Regions from separate parts of the Chryseobacterium sp. R2ACT005 genome, predicted to be linked through region 2. Evidence: riboswitches for the same ligand, from Rfam matches in the RefSeq annotation. Region 2 holds a riboswitch; each other region holds the start of a gene.
What was found. A riboswitch is a leader RNA that binds a small molecule or an ion and turns the genes downstream of it on or off. The one in region 2 is predicted to bind S-adenosylmethionine.
Positions count from the first base shown of each region.

Region 1: it holds a riboswitch for S-adenosylmethionine, as region 2 does, so the genes downstream of both, ACPF63_RS18870 (alpha/beta fold hydrolase) here and ACPF63_RS22705 (TonB-dependent receptor plug domain-containing protein) in region 2, are expected to answer to the same signal.
Region 3: it holds a riboswitch for S-adenosylmethionine, as region 2 does, so the genes downstream of both, ACPF63_RS19655 (SusC/RagA family TonB-linked outer membrane protein) here and ACPF63_RS22705 (TonB-dependent receptor plug domain-containing protein) in region 2, are expected to answer to the same signal.

Region 1 covers NZ_CP188192.1:4,111,571-4,118,326, reverse strand. Annotated here, with positions in the region: gene ACPF63_RS18885 (DUF58 domain-containing protein) at 1-1,181, shown strand, start outside; gene ACPF63_RS18880 (OsmC family protein) at 1,209-1,628, shown strand; gene ACPF63_RS18875 (MGH1-like glycoside hydrolase domain-containing protein) at 1,699-4,314, opposite strand; SAM riboswitch class I at 4,503-4,609, shown strand; gene ACPF63_RS18870 (alpha/beta fold hydrolase) at 4,676-5,620, shown strand; gene ACPF63_RS18865 (ACT domain-containing protein) at 5,620-6,756, shown strand, end outside.
Region 2 covers NZ_CP188192.1:4,940,515-4,947,270, reverse strand. Annotated here, with positions in the region: gene ACPF63_RS22720 (hypothetical protein) at 1-537, opposite strand, end outside; gene prfA (peptide chain release factor 1) at 620-1,705, opposite strand; gene ACPF63_RS22710 (APC family permease) at 1,852-3,162, opposite strand; gene ACPF63_RS22705 (TonB-dependent receptor plug domain-containing protein) at 3,170-5,593, opposite strand; SAM riboswitch class I at 5,688-5,793, opposite strand; gene ACPF63_RS22700 (alpha-amylase family glycosyl hydrolase) at 6,066-6,756, opposite strand, start outside.
Region 3 covers NZ_CP188192.1:4,271,385-4,278,140, reverse strand. Annotated here, with positions in the region: gene ACPF63_RS19670 (GYDIA family GHMP kinase) at 1-617, shown strand, start outside; gene pckA (phosphoenolpyruvate carboxykinase (ATP)) at 745-2,361, shown strand; gene ACPF63_RS19660 (type II 3-dehydroquinate dehydratase) at 2,443-2,850, opposite strand; SAM riboswitch class I at 3,094-3,192, shown strand; gene ACPF63_RS19655 (SusC/RagA family TonB-linked outer membrane protein) at 3,276-6,209, shown strand; gene ACPF63_RS19650 (RagB/SusD family nutrient uptake outer membrane protein) at 6,227-6,756, shown strand, end outside.

The DNA.
Region 1 (6,756 bases), 830 kb from region 2:
ATTTTCTATTGCTTTTTAATCAAAAGAATGCATTACAGGTTCAAAGGATTCTGCCGGAAAAACTTTCCAACGGAGATGAGAACTTTGTAAAAATTGACATCAAAAATAATTATAGCTTTACCATATCCACTAAGATTATTGATGAAATTCCTTTTCAGTTTCAGAAAAGAGATTTTTTGATTGAAAAACAGATTTCTTCAGGTGCGAATACATTCTTTCAATATTCATTAGAACCTAAGGAAAGAGGAGAATATCATTTCGGAGGTTTGAATATTTACGCATCTTCACCATTAGGTTTAATTTCAAAAAGATTTATTTTTCAGAAGGATGCTATGCTTCCTGCTTATCCATCCTTTATTCATCTCAGAAAATATGAGCTGATGGCCATTCAAAGTGAATTTTTATTAGGTGGAATCAAAAGAGTCAGAAAGCTGGGACACACGATGGAATTTGAGCAGATCAAAGAATATGTTCCCGGAGATGATATCAGAACGATCAACTGGAAAGCGACGTCGAAGACGAACCGTTTGATGGTAAACCAGTTTCAGGATGAAAAATCACAGCGTATTTTTATGCTGATTGATAAAGGAAGAACCATGAAAATGCCTTTCAACGGACTAAGTTTACTGGATTATTCCATTAATGCAACGATGGCATTGTCTCATATTATTTTGAGAAAGGGAGACAGAGCCGGTATGATGACCTTTTCCAAGAAAGCTGAAAATAAAATTGCAGCCGATAATAAATCCGGGCAGCTGAAAAAAATCTCTGAAGCGCTTTATAATATTAAAACAGATTTCTTTGAAAGTGATTTCAACCGCCTGTATCAGGATGTAAAATATTCTATCAATCAAAGAAGCTTAATTCTGCTTTTTACCAACTTTGAAACATTGGACGGACTGAACCGACAGCTGAAATATCTACGTGGAATCGCAAAAAACCATTTGCTGGTAGTTGTATTCTTCAAAAATTCAGAATTGCAGACGCTGATCAACAAAAATCCTGAAAATATGCAGGAAATCTATGATGAGATCATTGCTGAAAAATTTGAATTTGAAAAGAAACTGATCATTCAGGAACTCCGCAAATATGGAATCTATACTGTATATACACTTCCGGAAAATTTGAATATCGATGTTATCAATAAATATCTGGAGATAAAAGCGAGAGGAATTTTATAACTTTGCAGAAGCAATAAGCAATAAATAATGAAAATTACACTTAACAGAATAAACGACGATTTTTTATTTGAATGTACAAATGCTCAGGGAAATTCTATTCTTCTGGATAATACTTCCCAGCCGGGAGCAAAAGGCGTTTCTCCAATGGAAAGTGTGCTGATGGCAGTAGCAGGCTGCAGCGGAATTGATGTGGTTTCTATTTTAAAGAAGCAGCGTCAGAACATTACAGACTTCCAGGCAGAGGTAGAAGGAGAGAGAGTACAAGTAGATGATGCAAAACCTTTCAAGGCTATTAAGGTGAAATTTCTTTTAGAAGGTGAAATTGATCCTAAAAAAGCGTTGAAGGCAGCAGAACTTTCTTTTGAAAAATACTGTTCCGTATCAAAAACGTTAGAACCGAATGTAGAAATCGGATATGAAGTCTATGTAAACGGAGAAAAAATTTAATCTCTTATTTAAAAATAGAAAAAGCCGGATGACTCATCCGGCTTTTTTATTATTTATTACTCATTGCTGATTAAAAGGTAAGTCTTGGTTTTATCAGTTTCGCCACAGTGGCAGTCCATCCTGTCTGGTGAGAAGCCCCTACACCACGGCCGTTATCGCCATGAAAATATTCAAAGAAGGTGATATAATCTCTGAAATGCTCATCGTAATTGAATTTTGGATTGCCTCCGTTGAAAGCCCTTTGCCCATGTTCATCCTTTAAAAATATTGAACAGAGCCTTTTGCTGATATTCTGAGCGACTTCATCAAGATTTCTTTTATCGCCGCTTCCTGTTGGAAATTCTACCTTAAGACTGTTTCCATAATAATAATGAAAACGCTGCAGGCTTTCAACAATCAGGAAATTGATAGGAAACCAGATCGGCCCACGCCAGTTGCTGTTTCCACCAAACATTCGGCTGTCACTTTCTGCAGGAGTATAGTATACCATATTTTCGGCTCCATGCACAGAGAATACAAAAGGATTTTCTTCATATACTTTAGACATAGCACGGATTCCGTAAGAGCTTAGAAATTCTTTTTCATCAAGCATTCTTGTAAGAACCTTTGTTAATCTGTTTTTACGTAAAATACTCATCAGATGTTTTCTGCCTTGTCCCTCCTCATCCCAATGAGAAACGAGCTTGGTGAGTTCCGGTTTATTTTTTAGGATCCATTCCATTCTGGTTTTGAAATTAGGCATCTTTTCCAACAGCCTGTGATCCACAATTTCTACTGCGAATAAAGGAATTAAGCCGACAATACTTCTTAATTTCAAAGAAACACTGTCTCCGTTTCCAAGCTGCAATACATCATAGAAGAATCCGTCTTCTTCATTCCACAAGCCTTTTGTTCCTTCACCCAGGTTTTCCATAGCTTCAGCGATATAAAGATAATGTTCAAAAAACTTGATCGCCATATCCTCATATACCTGATAATATTGGGCAAGTTCCATCGCAATACGCATCATATTCAATGCATACATCGCCATCCAGCTTGTTCCGTCTGCCTGTTCAAGATGCTGACCGTCCTTTAGTTCCATATTGCGGTCAAAAGCACCAATATTATCGAGACCAAGGAAGCCGCCTCCGAAAATATTTTTACCATTTTTATCCTTTCTGTTGACCCACCATGTAAAATTCAGCAACAACTTCTGAAAGACTTTTTCTAAAAATAATAAATCCGGCTTTCCATTGTTTTTTTCATCAATCTTAAAAACACGGAAGCAAGACCAGGCATGTACAGGCGGGTTCACATCGCTCATGTTCCATTCATAAGCAGGAAGCTGTCCGTTAGGATGCATGTACCATTCTTTGGTAAGTAATAAAAGCTGTCCTTTGGCGAATTCCGCATCTATAATGGAGAAAGGGACGCAGTGAAATGCCAGATCCCACGTAGCATACCATGGATACTCCCATTTATCAGGCATGGAAATGATATCCTTATTATGAAGATGATTCCATTCTGTATTTCTTACATATTCGTTGAAATTTCTTGGAGCCTCAAAATTGGGATCTCCTTTCAACCATTTTCCGATATTGTAATGATAGAACTGTTTATTCCAAAGAAGCCCTGCAAAAGCCTGTCGCTGAACATTTCTTTCATCTTCATTTACTGTATCATTCTGAATATCGTTATAAAACTCTTCAGCTTCAGCTTGACGGATATTGAAAATATGATCAAAACTGTCAAAAGGTTCATCCATTTCGTCAGGAGACAACCTGAACTCAAAAACTTTTGATTCCCCAGCATCAATAATTTCATCAATAAGAAAAGAAGCTTTTGTTCCTCTTTTTTCTGGATTTACAGTATCTCCCTGATGAATAATAAAATTATTAATTCCATCTTTGAAATAAGTATTCTCTGCTTTGGGAGCTCCGTAAAGTTTGGAAGTATTGGTTTCATTATCACAAAATACACTCTGTGCATTTGAGTTTCGGGAATATAGCTTTTTGATCGAAATACTGTCATGACCAATATTAATACTTCCGTCATGAGACGCATTGACCTCTCCTTTATAAGTATTGTATCCCCATTTCCAGTTGTTTCTGAACCAGATTGTGGGAGCTACCAGAATAGGAGCCTCATGCTGGCTTCGATTACAAACGGTGACTCTGGCTAAGATATCGTTGTGATCGGCTTTACAGTATTCAATGAAAATATCAAAATATTCATCGTTATCAAAAATTCCGGTATCGAAAATCTCATATTCCGGTTCCTTTTTGCTTCGTTTTCCATTTTCTGTAATAAGATCATCGTAAGGAAATTCATTAATCGGATATTTATACACCATTTTCATATAGCTGTGGGTAGGTGTATTGTCCAGGTAATAAAAGATTTCTTTGATGTCTTCACCATGATTTCCCTGAGGGTTACTCAATCCGAAGAATCGTTCTTTTACCATTTTATCTTTCTTGTTCCAGAATGAAAAAGCAAAACAAAAAAGTTGCTTTACATCAGAAATTCCGGCGATGCCTTCTTCTCCCCAGCGGTAAGCATAGCTTTCAGCATTATTATGATTGGTAAAATCCCAGGCATTCCCGTTTGAGCTGTAATCTTCACGTACATTTCCCCACTGTCGGTTGCTTACATAAGGTCCCCAGTTTTTCCATTTAGTATCTTGTAATCTTTCTTTTTCGGCGGTCATATCTCATCATTTTTCCATACGAAGTTAGTTTTTTTGAAAAATAATTCCAATTTTTTTCATCTGAACAATTATTAATATAGTTTTGAAATACTTGTATTTAAGGGCTTTTTTAAATATTAAAATAATTTTTTTTTGAAATTAAAAGAAAAGAACTATCTTTGCACCATTCGTTCATTCAAATATTGAAAATGTTATCAAGAAAGGTTGAGGGATTAGACCCTATGAAACCTTAGCAACCCTTTGCGCAAGCAAAGAAGGTGCTACGTTCTACCAAAGTATTTTGGACAGATAACTTACTGAAGTTCTTTTCAGCCATTTCCTGTGGCATTTTCAATTGTATTTGTATTAAAATATAATAGAATTGAAAACAGAACTAAACTATATAAATCTTTCGTATCAAACCAATTCCCAAAAGGAATACCATATCCCGTTAAGCTATCAGCTTTTTGGGAAAGATCTGTTTACAGCACCCATTGTTTTAATCAATCATGCACTTACCGGAAACTCAGATGTATCCGGAGAAAAAGGTTGGTGGAAACAATTGGTAGGAGAAAATCAGATTGTTGATACCAATCAATATACGGTTCTGTGTTTCAATATACCCGGAAACGGTTATGACAATTTTTTAATTGAAGACTATGAAGATTTCACGCCTTCAGATATCGCTGCGATATTTCTAAAAGGGCTTGAAGCTTTACATATCAAAAATCTATACGCCATTATTGGAGGCTCTCTGGGAGGAGGAATTGCCTGGGAAATGCTTGCCAAGCAGCCGGATCTTGCAGAAATATTTATTCCTATTGCCTGTGATTACAGAACACATGACTGGCTTCATGCACAATGTCTGGTTCAGAAATTTTTATTGAATGATAAAGAAGAACCACTACAGAAAGCAAGAATTCATGCCATGCTGTGTTATAGAACACCACAGTCGCTCAATGACAGATTTCAAAACCAATATAACCAGGACAAACAATGTCTGGAATCAGAAGATTGGTTGGTTTATCATGGTAATGCACTAAACGAAAGATTTAGTTTAAAAGCGTACAAACTGATGAATCATCTCTTGATGAATATTAATGCTGATGAACGATCACTGGATAAAATACAGGCACGAATGCACATGATCTCCGTAGATACAGACTTATTCTTTCCTGCTTCTGAAATCCGAATGTGTTTTGAAAACTTAAAAAAGAAAAATAAGAATGTTTCTTATCACGAGATCCAATCTATACACGGGCATGATGCCTTCCTAATGGAATATCAACAATTAAATAATATCATTAAAAACATTTTACAGAAGTAATGAAAAATGCTAACGAAATAAAATTTTTGAAGAACAGATCAATCATCAAATTTGAAGGAGAAGATTTCCTGGGAGAAATCGGGATTGACGGACGAATTTTTAAAGCGCTTACCTTAGCGCGTATCAGTGTAGGAGTAATTTCCCAACAGGCCATAGAAAACGGAATTTCTATCTTGGTTCAGGAAATTGATGCAGAAAAAGCAGTTGCTTGTCTTATTGATGAGTTTGAAGCAGAAAGAAAATCTGGAAAAGTTTCTCAGATCTATAGTATTAATAATGTTTCTGTGATCGGTTTTGTAGCAGAAGATTTCAATAAAGTATTTGCTGAGCTGGCAAGAAACAATGTTTTCCCATTACTTTTGAATCAGGTTGCGGGAGAAAACAGAGTCAACATCGTAGTAACTTCTTCACAGGATGAAAAAACCAGAAATATCATCGAGTCTGAAATTTTCAAAAAGCCAAAAACCGTTCATCTGGCGATCATCGGACACGGGAATGTAGGAAAAACTCTGATACAACAGGTATTGGAATCTTCAGAAGAAATAAAAAGACGTAAAAAAATAGATCTTAAAGTTGTTGCAGTGGCCAATTCAAAGAAAATAGCTTTCAACAAAAAAGGATTTGATGCGAATTGGAGCGATGAGGTTTTGACTGCAGAACATCCTTCGAGTGTTCAGGAGCTGATTAATTTCTCCAACGAAAACCAGCTGGAGAACCTTATCGTTGTTGATAACACGGCAAGTAAGGATTTTGTGAAAAACTATCATGCTTTGGCAGAAAACGGATTTGATCTGGTTTCTTCAAACAAGATTTTTAATACCCTTCCGATTGAAGAATACAGAAAACTAAGATATACGTTGAATAAAAACAACAGACGTTATCTGTATGAAACCAATGTGGGGGCAGGTTTACCATTAATTGATACGATTAAATTATTACACCTTTCAGGAGAAAATATCACAAGAATCAAAGGAGTATTCTCCGGAACATTAAGCTATGTTTTCAACAATTTTTCTTTAAGAGACGATAAATTTTCAACCATCATCAATGAAGCTTTGGAAAAAGGATACACAGAACCGGATCCAAGAGAAGACCTATCGGGAAATGACGTAGCAAGAAAATTATTGATTCTGGCG
Region 2 (6,756 bases):
TTTATCAGCATTTTTGAAGTCCTGAACCGCCTGAATCAAATATTTCTTAAGGTCTTCTGCTTTTATTTTATTGAGATCACCTTTTGGTCCGGAAGTTAATTTTGAGGGAACCAGAAAGCTTACGGAATAAGTTATTTCTGCAATTTTTTGTCCTTCAATATATTCATTCGGGACAACTTTTACATTTTTAATTGTCAGTTTTCCTGTTTTAAAATTCCCAAACATTGCGGTAAAATACTCCTCCGCTTCTTTTTTACATGCTGCAGCCGTTGCCTTAGGGAAAGCAGACAGAAAATTCTCTACACTGCCATCCATCATTTCTTTTGACGTTTCTTTAAAATCTACCTGGTAAGCATTCTGTCCTTCCACTGTTGGTTTTAAGTAATCATTCAGCTTATTCAATGCCGCTTCATCATTATTCACAAAAGTTCCGAAAAATAATTCGAAGGCTTCTTTGGGCTTCTTCACTTCAGTTTGGGCCATAAGGTGCTGCCCTATCATGGTAAGCAGCAGTAAAATAATTTTGTAGTTTTTCATAGTTAATATTTTTATGTTTAGTTATTTGAAAAAACAAAGCCCCTGAAGGATCAGAGGCTTTATTCTTATTTTGTTTTTAATTTTAATAATTTTCTTCTTCCCCCTTCATTTTCTCTGCATTTTCTGCCATGATGACGGCATCAATCATTTCAGAAATATCTCCATTCATGTAAGCATCAAGATTGTACATAGACTTGTTGATTCTATGATCTGTCACTCTTCCCTGAGGGTAATTGTATGTTTTAATTTTTGCAGAACGGTCACCGGTAGAAACCATAGATTTACGTTGTGCAGCAATATCTCCCTGTACTTTCTGCAATTCGATATCGTATAATTTTGTTCTTAGCATCTCCATTGCCAGTTCACGGTTAGCTAACTGAGAACGAGCCTGTTGACATACCACTACCATCCCTGAAGGTTTGTGGGTAAGCTGAACTTTCGTTTCAACTTTGTTTACGTTCTGACCTCCGGCACCTCCTGAACGGGATGTCTGCATTTCAATATCAGCAGGATTCAGTTCAAAATCTACTTCTTCAGCTTCCGGAAGAACAGCAATTGTAATGGCAGAAGTATGTACTCTTCCCTGAGATTCTGTTTCAGGTACACGCTGTACACGGTGAACTCCGGATTCGAATTTCATGATTCCGTAAACGCCTTCTCCTTCCACTTTCATGATCAATTCCTTGTATCCTTTGGCAGCTTCGTTAGAGTCTGTTACTTCATGTCTCCATCCTTTTGTTTTAAAATACATGGTATACATTCTGTACACGTCCTCTACAAAAATAGCGGCTTCATCACCACCTGTTCCGGCACGTAATTCCACAATAACGTTTTTGTCGTCAGCAGGATCTTTAGGGATCAGTAATACCTTCAGCTCTTCTTCCAATCCTGGAAGTTTAGCCTGAGCTTCCAGCTTTTCTTCTTTAGCAAGATCTACCAAATCTCTGTCTGAACCGTCTGCAATAATTTCTTCAGATTCTTCAATACTGTCCAGTGCCCCTTTGTACTGATCGTAAACTCTTACAATTTTTCCCAAATCACTATATTCTTTGTTCAAAGAAGAATATCTTTTTTGGTCTGAAATGACATCAGGCTGTATAATAAGGTCTGCAACCTCATTATATCTTTGTTTTATAGCTTCTAATTTTGGAATTAATGATTTAGACATTGTAGAAATTTTGTGGGTGCAAAGATAAGGATTATTAATTCAAAATTAAAATTACTGAGCATCATAAATTTTTGAGCATTAGGGATAAAGAGGGCTAAACTGTAAAAAGGTGAATTTATCAATTGTATATTAACCTTTCTATGCCATTAAGGTTTGTTTTGATGTTGTTTGGAAAGTCTCCTGTCAACCCAATATAAAATAATTCCTACAGCAATAATTCCTACTCCTATAAGACTTTCTTTAGGATTATGAATAAATGTAAAATAGAGAATATAGATACTGAACAATAGAAAAACGGCTGGAAAAATATGAAAAGCATTTGATTTAAAAATTTTCCTGTCTTTTTTCTTCAGGAAGAATACGGTAGAAATCGCCAGACTTGCAAAAAGCTGTAAAATAAAGGCTGTGTAAACAAAGATTTCTTTAAAACTTCCGGTGAGAATAATAACCACAGCAATAACGGCATGGGCAAAAATAGCTCTTACGGGAATTCCTCTTGCATTACCCGCTGATAACGGTTTCCAGATGTAAGTATGTTTTGCAAAAGCCTGTGTCAATCTTGAACCTACCCATAAATATCCGCTAATTGTTGCAACCAGCTGCAGCGCAATAAAAATATTGACAATCTTTCCAAAGATAGGCCCCAGCATATTGACAGCAGCTTCCCCCATTACGTCTTCTTTTCCTGCCAGCTGACTCACAGGAGCATGTTTCAGCATAATATAATTCACCAAAATATAGCTTATCGTCACGAAAATAGTTCCAATGATCAAAGATTTGGGAAGGTTTTTCTGGACGTCTTTTATTTCTCCTGCGATGTAGGAAGCAGAATTCCAGCCTGTATAAGAATAGGTAACAAACACCAGAGACGTAGCAAAGGCAGGAAGCATAATCTCATTCTGCCAGCTGTCACTGAAATTCAGACTGCTGCCAATCTGTATAGATTCTGAAAGCCCAACTCCCAGAATAACCAGTACAATAATAAAGGCTATCTTGATGAATGTAAAAAAGTTATGAAACCTGCTGGATGTTTTTAAACTGAATGACAATGCCACTGCTACCAGAAAAATAGCGGCAATTGCAAACCCATTTCCAAAAGAATAATTGAATACGGAAAGGTATTTCGACATTGCCAATGCAGCCAGCGCAACCGGAGAGGAAAATCCGATGATGAGTGAAACCCAGCTTATCAGATATCCGAACAGCGGATGATAGGTTTCTTTAAGATAGATAAAATCACCTCCGTTTCCTTTGAAATGTGAGCCTAATTCGGCATAGCAAAAAGCCCCGAATAAGGCGAGAATTCCTCCGATGCTCCATAACAGGAAAATACTGTAGGTATTGGTAATATCTGATAACTGAAATCCCAGGGTTGTAAAAATCCCTGTTCCTATCATATTGGAAACGACGATGGCTGCTGCTGTTTTCCAGCCAATCTGATGTGAGGTAGTACTCATTTAATGATTAAAAATTAAAATTAAGCCTTCCGAAGAAATAATTCCCCAGTGTTCCCATCTGAACTGGCGCATATTTGAATACTCCATAGTATGAATTTTCATAAATCTGGCGATCCGGAAAAACATCAAATACATTGTTGGCCCCTACTGTAAAGTTGATACTTTTTGTGATATCATATCCAATACTGATGTCCGTAACTACTTTTGGGGAGAATTCCTGAACGCCTCCAAATGGATAACCATCTCTTATCACTTTACCAAAATAGGTATTTCTCACGAGAAAATTGAACTTCCCGATTCCATAATTTAATCCAAATGAAGCTTTTGTTTTTGGAGACAGTGTTTCAATGATATTGATCTGATCCGGACCAAAAAACTGATTTTTAGGAGTTCCTAAGTTTTCCGGAAAATGAAAGTCTGTAATTTTAGTTTCTGTATAATTTCCGGCAAGATTCATATTTAATTTTCCGTTACCAAGAATCCAGTCATAAGAAACCACTACATCTACTCCTTTCGTTTCTGTATCAATAGCATTGGCGAAGAACCTTCCGCTTTCCACCTTAAACTGGTCTAGTCTTGGGTCTGTTATATTACTGGTAATCACAATTCTGTCTTTCACTTTAATCCAGTATCCATCTATAGCGACCGTTAAATTGTGTAAAGGTTTCAGGGTAAATCCCGCACTCGCGTTGACAGAAGTTTCCTGTTTGAGTTTATCAAATCCCAGAATTCTGGCGGCTTCGCTATCGTTACTGAATATTCCTTTGGTAACAATCTTTGAGCCTGAAGTAGAAATATCCGCATATGAATTATTGAAATACTGCTGCTGAAGGGAAGGTGCCCTGAATCCTGTTCCAACCGCTGCTCTTACTGCATAATTTTTTACGAACTCATATCGGACGGCAAGCTTTCCATTCAACGTATTTCCGAAATCTGAATAATTTTCAAATCTGGCAGCGGCGTCAATATTTAATTTTTTATCTAAATCATAGGAAACATCCGCATACACAGCAGTTGAGTGTCTGTCTTTTTTCAAGGTATTGTTTGGAGAAAACCCGATAAAAGATTGAGATCCACCCGCACCCAATACTGTTGACCCTTCTGTAGCTACATTTCCATTAATGTCATATTGGGTATAAGAAGCTTCATCCCCTGCTTTGATCTGATATTGTTCAAACCTAAATTCTCCCCCAAAAGCGATATTGAAACGGTTTATATTTTTGGAAACATCAAGATTAACAGTATTCTGCAGAAAACTATGGGCGCCTGCATAAAACCGGGTTGGCGATTTTACCCCGAGAGAAGCATTATTGGTATTGCTTACATTATAATTGAAGGTATTACTTCCGAATGTGTTGCTTAGGTCTAATACCCAATCATTGACATTATATTTTGCACCTACAGCATAAGAAACATCATACACCTGAGATCCAAGAGTTGCCTGAAAGCCGTTCGGATAAATGGATGAAACCACATTTGATGCTTCGCTCGGCAGCCTTCTGAAACCAAAGCCTTTTCCTTCTTTGATACTGAAACCTCCGAAAGAATAGATTTTAAATTGATCGTTAAAAGGATATTCCGCATTGAAAAACAGCTGTCCCTGTCTGATCTGGGCATCTCCGATCTGAAAATTAAAATCATCACGGGTTAACCCATGTTCTTTAATCTTTGCATCATCTGCAGCTCTTGCCGCTTCGGGATCATCAGCAAATGCATAGGCAAAATTATTTCCAAAAATATCCAGATCATGATTTTGAGTTCGTGTTGTTTTTCCTCTGTGGCTTAATTGTAGAGAAAGGTTGATATAACCCTCTTTTTTTCCTAATGAAGTACCATAATTGGCTCCTGCCTGATAGGTATCTCCATCATTTCTCCCAGTCAATCCATACGTAAGACTTGCTGAGGCTCCCGTATTTTTTTTAAGAATAATATTGATCACTCCTGCAATGGCATCAGAACCGTATTGTGCTGCAGCTCCGTCCCTTAACACTTCTATTCTATCAATAGCAATAACAGGAATTGTACTCAGATCTGTTCCTACAGAGCCATTCCCCACGGTATTCTGATAATTGACTAAAGAAGTGGTGTGTCTTCTTTTCCCGTTAAGCAATACGAGAACCTGATCAGGGGCCATTCCTCTTAAGGTTACAGGATCAATATGTTCCGTACCATCAGAAGCAGACTGTCTCACTGCATTAAACGATGGGATAACATAATTCAGAAGATCCTGAGCCGTCATTTGCGGAGAATTCCTTTGAATTTTGTCAATATTGATAACATCTACAGGAACCGGTGTTTCCAGTTTTGTTCTTTTTACATTACGGTTTCCAACGATAACAATATCTTCTATTTGTTTTCCTTTCTCCTCATTCTCCTGAGCAGCAACCAAAATTGCCCCAAGCAATAATACAGCTGTACTTAATTTTTTCATTTTTGTTCTTGCCAATTAATAATTACAGTCTGACGGATTTTTCCGCAGATATACAAGACTTCAAGAAATGGAATTCATATAAGAATATTGACTTCGCTTATCTCCCCCTCAGGGTTGGAATTAGCACCTTTACACTTCTCGAATCGTGCAGGTTGCTAAGGTTTCTTTGGGCCAAATCCCTCCACCTTTCTTGATAAATCTACTGCAAAAGTAGACTATTTTTTTAAATAGACAAAAAAGGCAAATCTGCTACACTGCAAATTTGCCTTTTATTATTTTATAGAACTTGTTTAAAGTTTTATTTTTGAAACATTAAGATTATAATAAGGCGATAAGAGTATTAAGATAAGCTTCGCTTTAAGCTTAAAAATCAGAATGATTCATCTTAACTACACTTTATTTCTTAAATCCTTCTTAATGGTTTTAATATATTCAACAATTTTATAAGTCTAAACAACTTCATAATTTGTTTTTATTTGATTATCATCTTTTGAATGGCAATTCCTGTTTCCGATTTCAACTGCACCAGATAAGTGCCTGCAGGATAACTGACTTTTACTTCATAAGTTCCGTTTTCTTTATTCAGTTTGAATGAATCCAGTTTTTTACCCGTCATATCAAAAATCAAAATTTCTCCGTTTTTTGCTTTATTAAAAATTAATTTCGCCACTCCGTTTTGTATTGGATTATCAGCGATCTGAAGTGATAATTTATTTACAGTATTTGGATCTGTTGTTGACAGTGCACCTCCATAATTCCCGAAAATCCTGAATTCTCCTGGCTGTAAAGTTATCGGAGCCGTGGTAGAGGCGATATTCGAAATACTGTCATCCATGAGATTCTGCCATTGCCCTGTGTAAGGAAAGAAAGGAACAACATTTTTTGCAGATAAATCATAATTGGCCAGTACGACAACATTTTTTATCCCGGTTGTAATAGCCGGATCATAGAGATAAATTCTTGTGATCAATCCGTCCGGATCATTAGTCAGATTATTGGATTCTATACTGTACGTTTTAGTTTTAAAAACCTGATGGGTATTTCTGATCGTGATTATTTTAGCCCATATATCATATACAGCTTTTCTGTTTACGTTGGTATCATAGTTTAAAGTAAATGCAACAGGCTTTTCATCCGTTCTGCACCCGTTATTGATAGTACCG
Region 3 (6,756 bases), 670 kb from region 2:
TCAAATTCAATCTTACTTACCACTTAAAAACTAATCTTCAGTTTCCTGCAGACTATGGGCTTGGTAGCAGTTCTACTTTGATGAACAATCTTGCAGAATGGGCTGAGATTGATCCTTTTCATCTTAATGCAATTAGTTTAGGAGGAAGCGGATATGATATTGCAGTGGCAAAAGAAAAATCTGCAGTTCTATTCCAAAGCAAACCTGAGATTAAATATGAGAAGGTAAATTTCAATCCTTCATTTAAAAATGAGCTGATTTTTATTCATTTAAATCAGAAGCAGGATAGCAGAGAAGGGATCAACTTTTATAAATCAAAAAAGAAGTCTCCTGAATTGATTGAAGAATTTTCAAATATCACAAAAAAAATAATGTTATGCAGTGAATTGGAAAAATTTTCCGAATTAATGATGATTCATGAGCGTAAAATTGCTGATTTTCTTGAAATATCCACAGTTAAAGAAAAAATATTCTCAGATTGCCCTTCTTTTGTCAAAAGTTTAGGCGCATGGGGGGGAGATTTTGTAATGAGTGCCAAATTTGGGGACTACAAGAACTATTTTTGGGAGAAAGGTTTTACAACTATTTTTGAATGGGAAAATATAATTTATTTATAATCAAACCATTACGATCCTGTTTTTTTATTTGTCATTCTGACTTATATCAGTATATTTAAACCACCTTTAACAAATAATTAATATTATTTTTGTTGAAGTCAATAAAGAAATAGAAAATATAAGTAAAATGAAAAACACTAAAATCATCCAGGATTTAGAGAAATTGGGGATTAAAGGAAACTATGAAGTAGTGTATAATCCTTCTTATGAAGAATTATACCAGGCTGAAGTTTCTTCTGAAAATCAGGGATTTGAGAAAGCTGAACTTACGGAATCTGGCGCGGTGTCAGTAAAAACAGGAATTTTCACAGGTCGTTCACCTAAAGACAGATATATTGTTCAGGATGATGTTACAAGAGATACAATTTTCTGGGATGGTAAAGTAAACTTACCTACTACTGCAGAAATTTTCGGTTCTTGTAAAGAACTAGTGCTGAACCAGCTTGCTGAATCTAAAAACATTTATGTAGTAGATACATTCTGCGGAACGAATGCAGATACGAGACTTAAAGTAAGATTTATCGTTGAAGTAGCATGGCAGGCGCATTTTGTTACTAATATGTTTATCCGCCCTTCTCACTATGAGCTTGAAAACTTTGGAGAGCCTGATTTCACAGTAATCAATGGTTCTAAAACAATAAACCCTAACTGGGAAGCTCAAGGATTGAATTCTGAAAACTTCATCATGTTCAACCTTACTGAAAAACTACAGATCATTGGAGGTACATGGTACGGAGGTGAAATGAAAAAAGGGATGTTCGCCATGATGAACTATTACCTTCCATTAAAAGGTATGGCTTCAATGCACTGTTCTGCTAACGTAGGAGAAAAAGGTGATGTAGCTTTATTCTTTGGTCTTTCAGGAACAGGAAAAACGACTCTGTCTGCAGATCCGAAAAGATATCTTATTGGTGATGACGAGCATGGTTGGGATAACAACGGAGTATTTAACTATGAAGGTGGATGCTACGCTAAAGTTATCGACTTATCTGAAGAAAAAGAACCGGATATCTTTGCTGCCATCAAAAGAGATGCACTTCTTGAAAACGTTGTTGTGAACAATGGAGTAGCAGATTACACAGACGGATCAATCACTGAGAATACAAGAGTTTCTTATCCAATTTATCATATCAACAAAATTGTATTGCCTTCTAAAGCAGGACATGCTAAGAAGATTGTTTATCTTTCAGCAGATGCATTCGGAGTACTTCCTCCGGTTTCCATCTTGAATGAAGATCAGGCTCAATACCACTTCCTTTGCGGTTATACATCAAAACTAGCTGGAACGGAAAGAGGAATTACAGAACCTCAACCATCTTTCTCACCTGCATTTGGTGAAGCATTCCTTACATTACACCCAACAATGTATTCTAAAACATTGATCGGTAAAATGAAGGAACACGGTGCTAAAGCTTATTTGGTAAATACAGGTTGGAATGGTACGGGAAAGAGAATTTCTCTGAAAGATACAAGAGCAATCATTGATGCAATCATTGACGGATCTATCGATAACGCTCCTAAAACTCAGGTTCCAATCATGAATCTTGAGATTCCTACTGAATTGCCAAACGTTTCTACAGGTATTTTAGATCCTAGAGATACCTATGAAAGCGCTTCAGAATGGGAAGAAAAGGCAAAAGATCTTGCTTCAAGATATATCAAAAACTTTGAGCAGTATTGTGATACTGAAGAAGGTAAGAAATTAGTTGCTTCAGGACCTCAATTACAGGAACAGACTATCTAATAGTTCTCTATAACATAAGGAAAAGCCTCATCATTGATGAGGCTTTTTTATTTCTAATTTTTCGCAGATATTATTTGAAAATTACTTTAAGCTTAATATAGCCAATCTATATCCATCCATTCCAAAGCCAGATAAAACTGCATCCGTATTAGCAGCTGTCACAGACTTCTGTCTGAATTCCTCTCTTTTATAGATGTTGCTGATATGAACTTCTACTTTTGGTTTTCTGATATTTTTTAGACAATCAGCAATCGCATAGGAATAATGGGTGAATGCTCCCGGATTAATTACTACTGCATCAAAATCATCTTCCTGAAGCCTGTTGATAAGCTCTCCTTCAATATTTGACTGATAATATTGTATTTCATGAGACTGAAACTCGGATTTTAAAATTTCCAAATAGCTTTCCATGGAAACATTTCCATAAATTTCCGGTTCTCGGGTGCCCAAAAGATTGAGATTAGGCCCATTTATAATCAAAACTTTCATACTATAAAATTAAAAACTTTTTTTAATTAAATGCTCAAAATTTCCGCACAAATTAACGTTCGTTCAATTGTATTATTAATAATGATATTTATCATGTTTGATAAAATGGTAATGATTGCAACTCCTTACAGTAATGGGTTTTATTAAAATCTTATGTTAATTTTTGAAAATTTATCATGAAAAATAATAAGTCTACTTGTTTTGTAGACTAAAAGTTTTTAGCTTTGCAACCATATTTCGATCGGCTTATAAAGAAAGATGGAGGGAACTGACCCTGTGAAATCTTGACAACCTACCCATTGGGCAAGGTGTTACGTTCAGCCTTTTAAGGAAAAATAAGCATTTGGTTTATCGTATTTATCGATGCCCTTTGCTGACTTTTCTGCAAAGGACAAAATTTTAATATATGATAAATGAAATTGATTATGATTAGCAAAAATTTATTCGCTTCTAAAACTTGGATACCTCCGGTTGCTGCATTTTTTCTGGGAGTAACCAGTGTACATGCACAGAGTTCTAAGCCGGAAAAGGACAGTCTTCATGAAAAAGAAATTGACGAAGTTGTAGTCGTAGCCTATGGAAAAGCAAAAAGAAACAGCTATACCGGTTCCGTTGCTACCATTTCCAGCGATAAGATCAACAACAGACCTGTAACCAATATTACCAAGGCATTGGAAGGGCAGGTTGCCGGGATTCAGACTACCAGCTCATCAGGGCAGCCGGGAGCTGTTTCTACCATCCGAATCAGAGGAGTTGGTTCAATAAGTGCTTCCAGTGATCCGTTATATGTAGTAGATGGAATCCCTTTTGACGGAAATATTAACTCCATCAGTCCAAGTGATATTGAATCCATCAGTGTTTTGAAAGATGCCACTGCGAGTGCGTTGTATGGATCAAGAGGAGCAAACGGGATTATCATCATTACCACAAAATCAGGTAAAAAAGGAGAAGCTAGAGTTAATTTTAATATCAGCCAGGGATTCTCCGGAAGAGCCGTAAAAGATTACGAACAGGTAAATACAGATCAATACTTTCAATTATATTGGGAAGCCTTGAGAAACGGATATCAGTCCGGAAAAGTGTCTTCTCAACAGGCTGCACAGATGGCAACAGATAATCTTGTCTCTACACTTGGGATCAATCCATATGGAACAGGATATCCAAAACCGGTGGGAACCGATGGGAAATTATTACCCGGAGCATCACCACTTTGGAATGACGACTGGAGGGATATTTTGCAGAGAGTTGCTTCAAGAAATCAGGTAGATCTTGATATCAGCGGAGGAAGTGATAAGAGCAATTATTTCTTTTCATTGGGCTATCTTGATGATAAGGGAATGGCTATTGAATCAGGATATAAAAGATACAATACCAGGTTAAAGATCAATTCTGAAGTAAAAAAATGGCTGAATGTCGGGGTAAACTTAAGCTATACAAACAGTATTCAGCAGGCACCCACTTCTTCAGATTCCAATTCAAGTAATATCATCAATGCGGCAAGATTTATTCCTTCATTCTATCCTTATTATGAAAGAAATGATGACGGAACTTACATTTTGGGTGCTGATGGAAACCCGATTTATGATTTTGGAAAATACAGACCTACAAGTGCCCTTCAGAATCAGAATGCGGCCGCAACCCTGCCATTAGACAAAAACGAAAATAAAGAAGATAACTTTTCAGGGAAAGGATTCATGGAATTTACTTTCTTACCGGAATTGAAATTCAAGACAAGCTTTTCTGTTGATCTGGTGAATTACAACGGACATTATTATTCAAATCCATTGCTGGGACAAGGCGCTGAGATTGGAGGTTCAGTAACGAAAACCAATACCAGAACACTTTCTTATACAACCAGTAATATTCTGACATACGATAGGAAATTTGGAAAACACCATGTAAATGCTTTAGCAGGACATGAATTCTATAAATATGACTATCAGACGATTTCCGGAACAAGAAGCCAGTTTTCTCTCCCTTATTATTATGAACCGGATGCTGCTTCTTTACTGGGAAGCTTCAGTGGGAACAGTAATAAATTGAGCTTATTGAGTTTCCTTGGAAAAGTAGAGTATGACTACAATAATACTTATTTCCTGTCTGCATCAGGAAGAGCAGACAGTTCTTCAAGATTTGCGAAGGATAACAGATGGGGGAGATTCTGGTCAGTGGGTGGTTCGTGGAAAATTTCAAATGAAGAATTCGTAAAAAGCCTGAATGTCTTTAACCAATTGACATTGCGTGCCAGCTATGGAGGACAAGGAAATGATAAATTACTTCGGCCAAACGGGCAACCGCTTTATTATGCATATCAGGAATTGTACAGATTTATCAGTCTTGGTGGAGAACCGGGAACAACACTTGAAAAAACATCTACCAATAATGTGAAGTGGGAAACGAACCTTAATTTAAATGTAGGATTGGAATTCGCTATTCTGAATAACAGAGTTAAAGGAAATATTGAATACTTCAAAAGAAAAAGCCAGGATCTTCTGTTTAATATGCCGGTTGCGCCGTCGTTGGGAATCAGCGATTATCCGGCGAATATCGGAACTATTCAAAATACAGGATTTGAATTTTCATTATTCACAACCCCCATTAAGAATGATAATTTCCAATGGAATGTAGATGTAAACCTAAGTACCTTAAACAATAAAGTTACCAAGTTGCCTGGCGGTTCCCTTGTGGTGGGAAGTAAATTATTAACGGTAGGGGGCTCTGTGTATGATTTCTTTATCCCTGAATGGGGCGGGGTAGATCCAAGCAATGGAAAACCATTGTGGAAAACGGTTTCTACAGATGCGAGCGGAAATTCAGTAGAAGGAACTACCTCAGAATATTCAAAAGCAACAAAACTCTTGCAGGGTTCTGCTTTGCCTAAACTGACCGGAGGAATCAGTACCAGCATTACCTACAAAAATTTTGATTTTTCAGGATTGCTGACATTCAAAATCGGTGGGAAGATTCTGGATACCGATTATACTTCCATCATGCATAACGGAAGTTCCGGCGGACGTGTATGGAGCGCAGAAATGCTGAACAGATGGACCCCTGAAAATCCTTATACAGATGTTCCTGGATTAAGTACAACAACGAATAACTGGACCTCAACATCTTCAAGATTCTTATACTCCGGAACGTATGCGAGGCTTAAAAATGTAAGTTTAGGTTATACACTTCCTGAGGATTATTTTGAGAAAATAGGACTTAAAAAGTTCAGAATTTATATTCAGGCAGAGAATCTTTTAACCTTCTATAAACATAAGGGAATGGATCCTGAACAGGCTTTGGATGGAACCACCTATTACAGATACCCTGCAATGAGAACAATCACTTTTGGTCTTCAGACAACACTATAACGTTTAAAATTGAAACAATGAAAAAATTAAAATATCTATCGTTTGCACTTATCGGATTTTTAGCGTTGACAAGCTGTGAAAGCGATCTGGACACTGCTCCGACTGATCAGGCTAACAGTGTGGAAGTTTTCAAAACTGCTGAAAGTGCAGAAACTGTAGTAAACGGTACCTGGGCAAAATTTAATAACGATGGAACTACCTATGCTAATATTGGATATTCCACTGTTTTAAGAGCCAGTGATGCAATGGGAAGCGATGTAGCTGTATTAACCAATAAGTATGGATTTGCTTCTACTTACGCTTTTACAGAAATGGTAAACAGTACGGCTTCTCGTCCGTTATTTATCTGGACCATGTTGTATTCTACCATCAATAATATGAATAATGTTATTACAAGAATTGACGGGACAGAAGGAAGTCAGGAGAAAAAAAATCAGGTGAAAGGACAGGCAAAAGCATTACGTGCTTTCTGTTATCTGAATCTGGCGAGCTTCTATCAGTTCAGTTATTTGAAAGACAAGTCAGCGTTGACGGCTCCCATTTATAC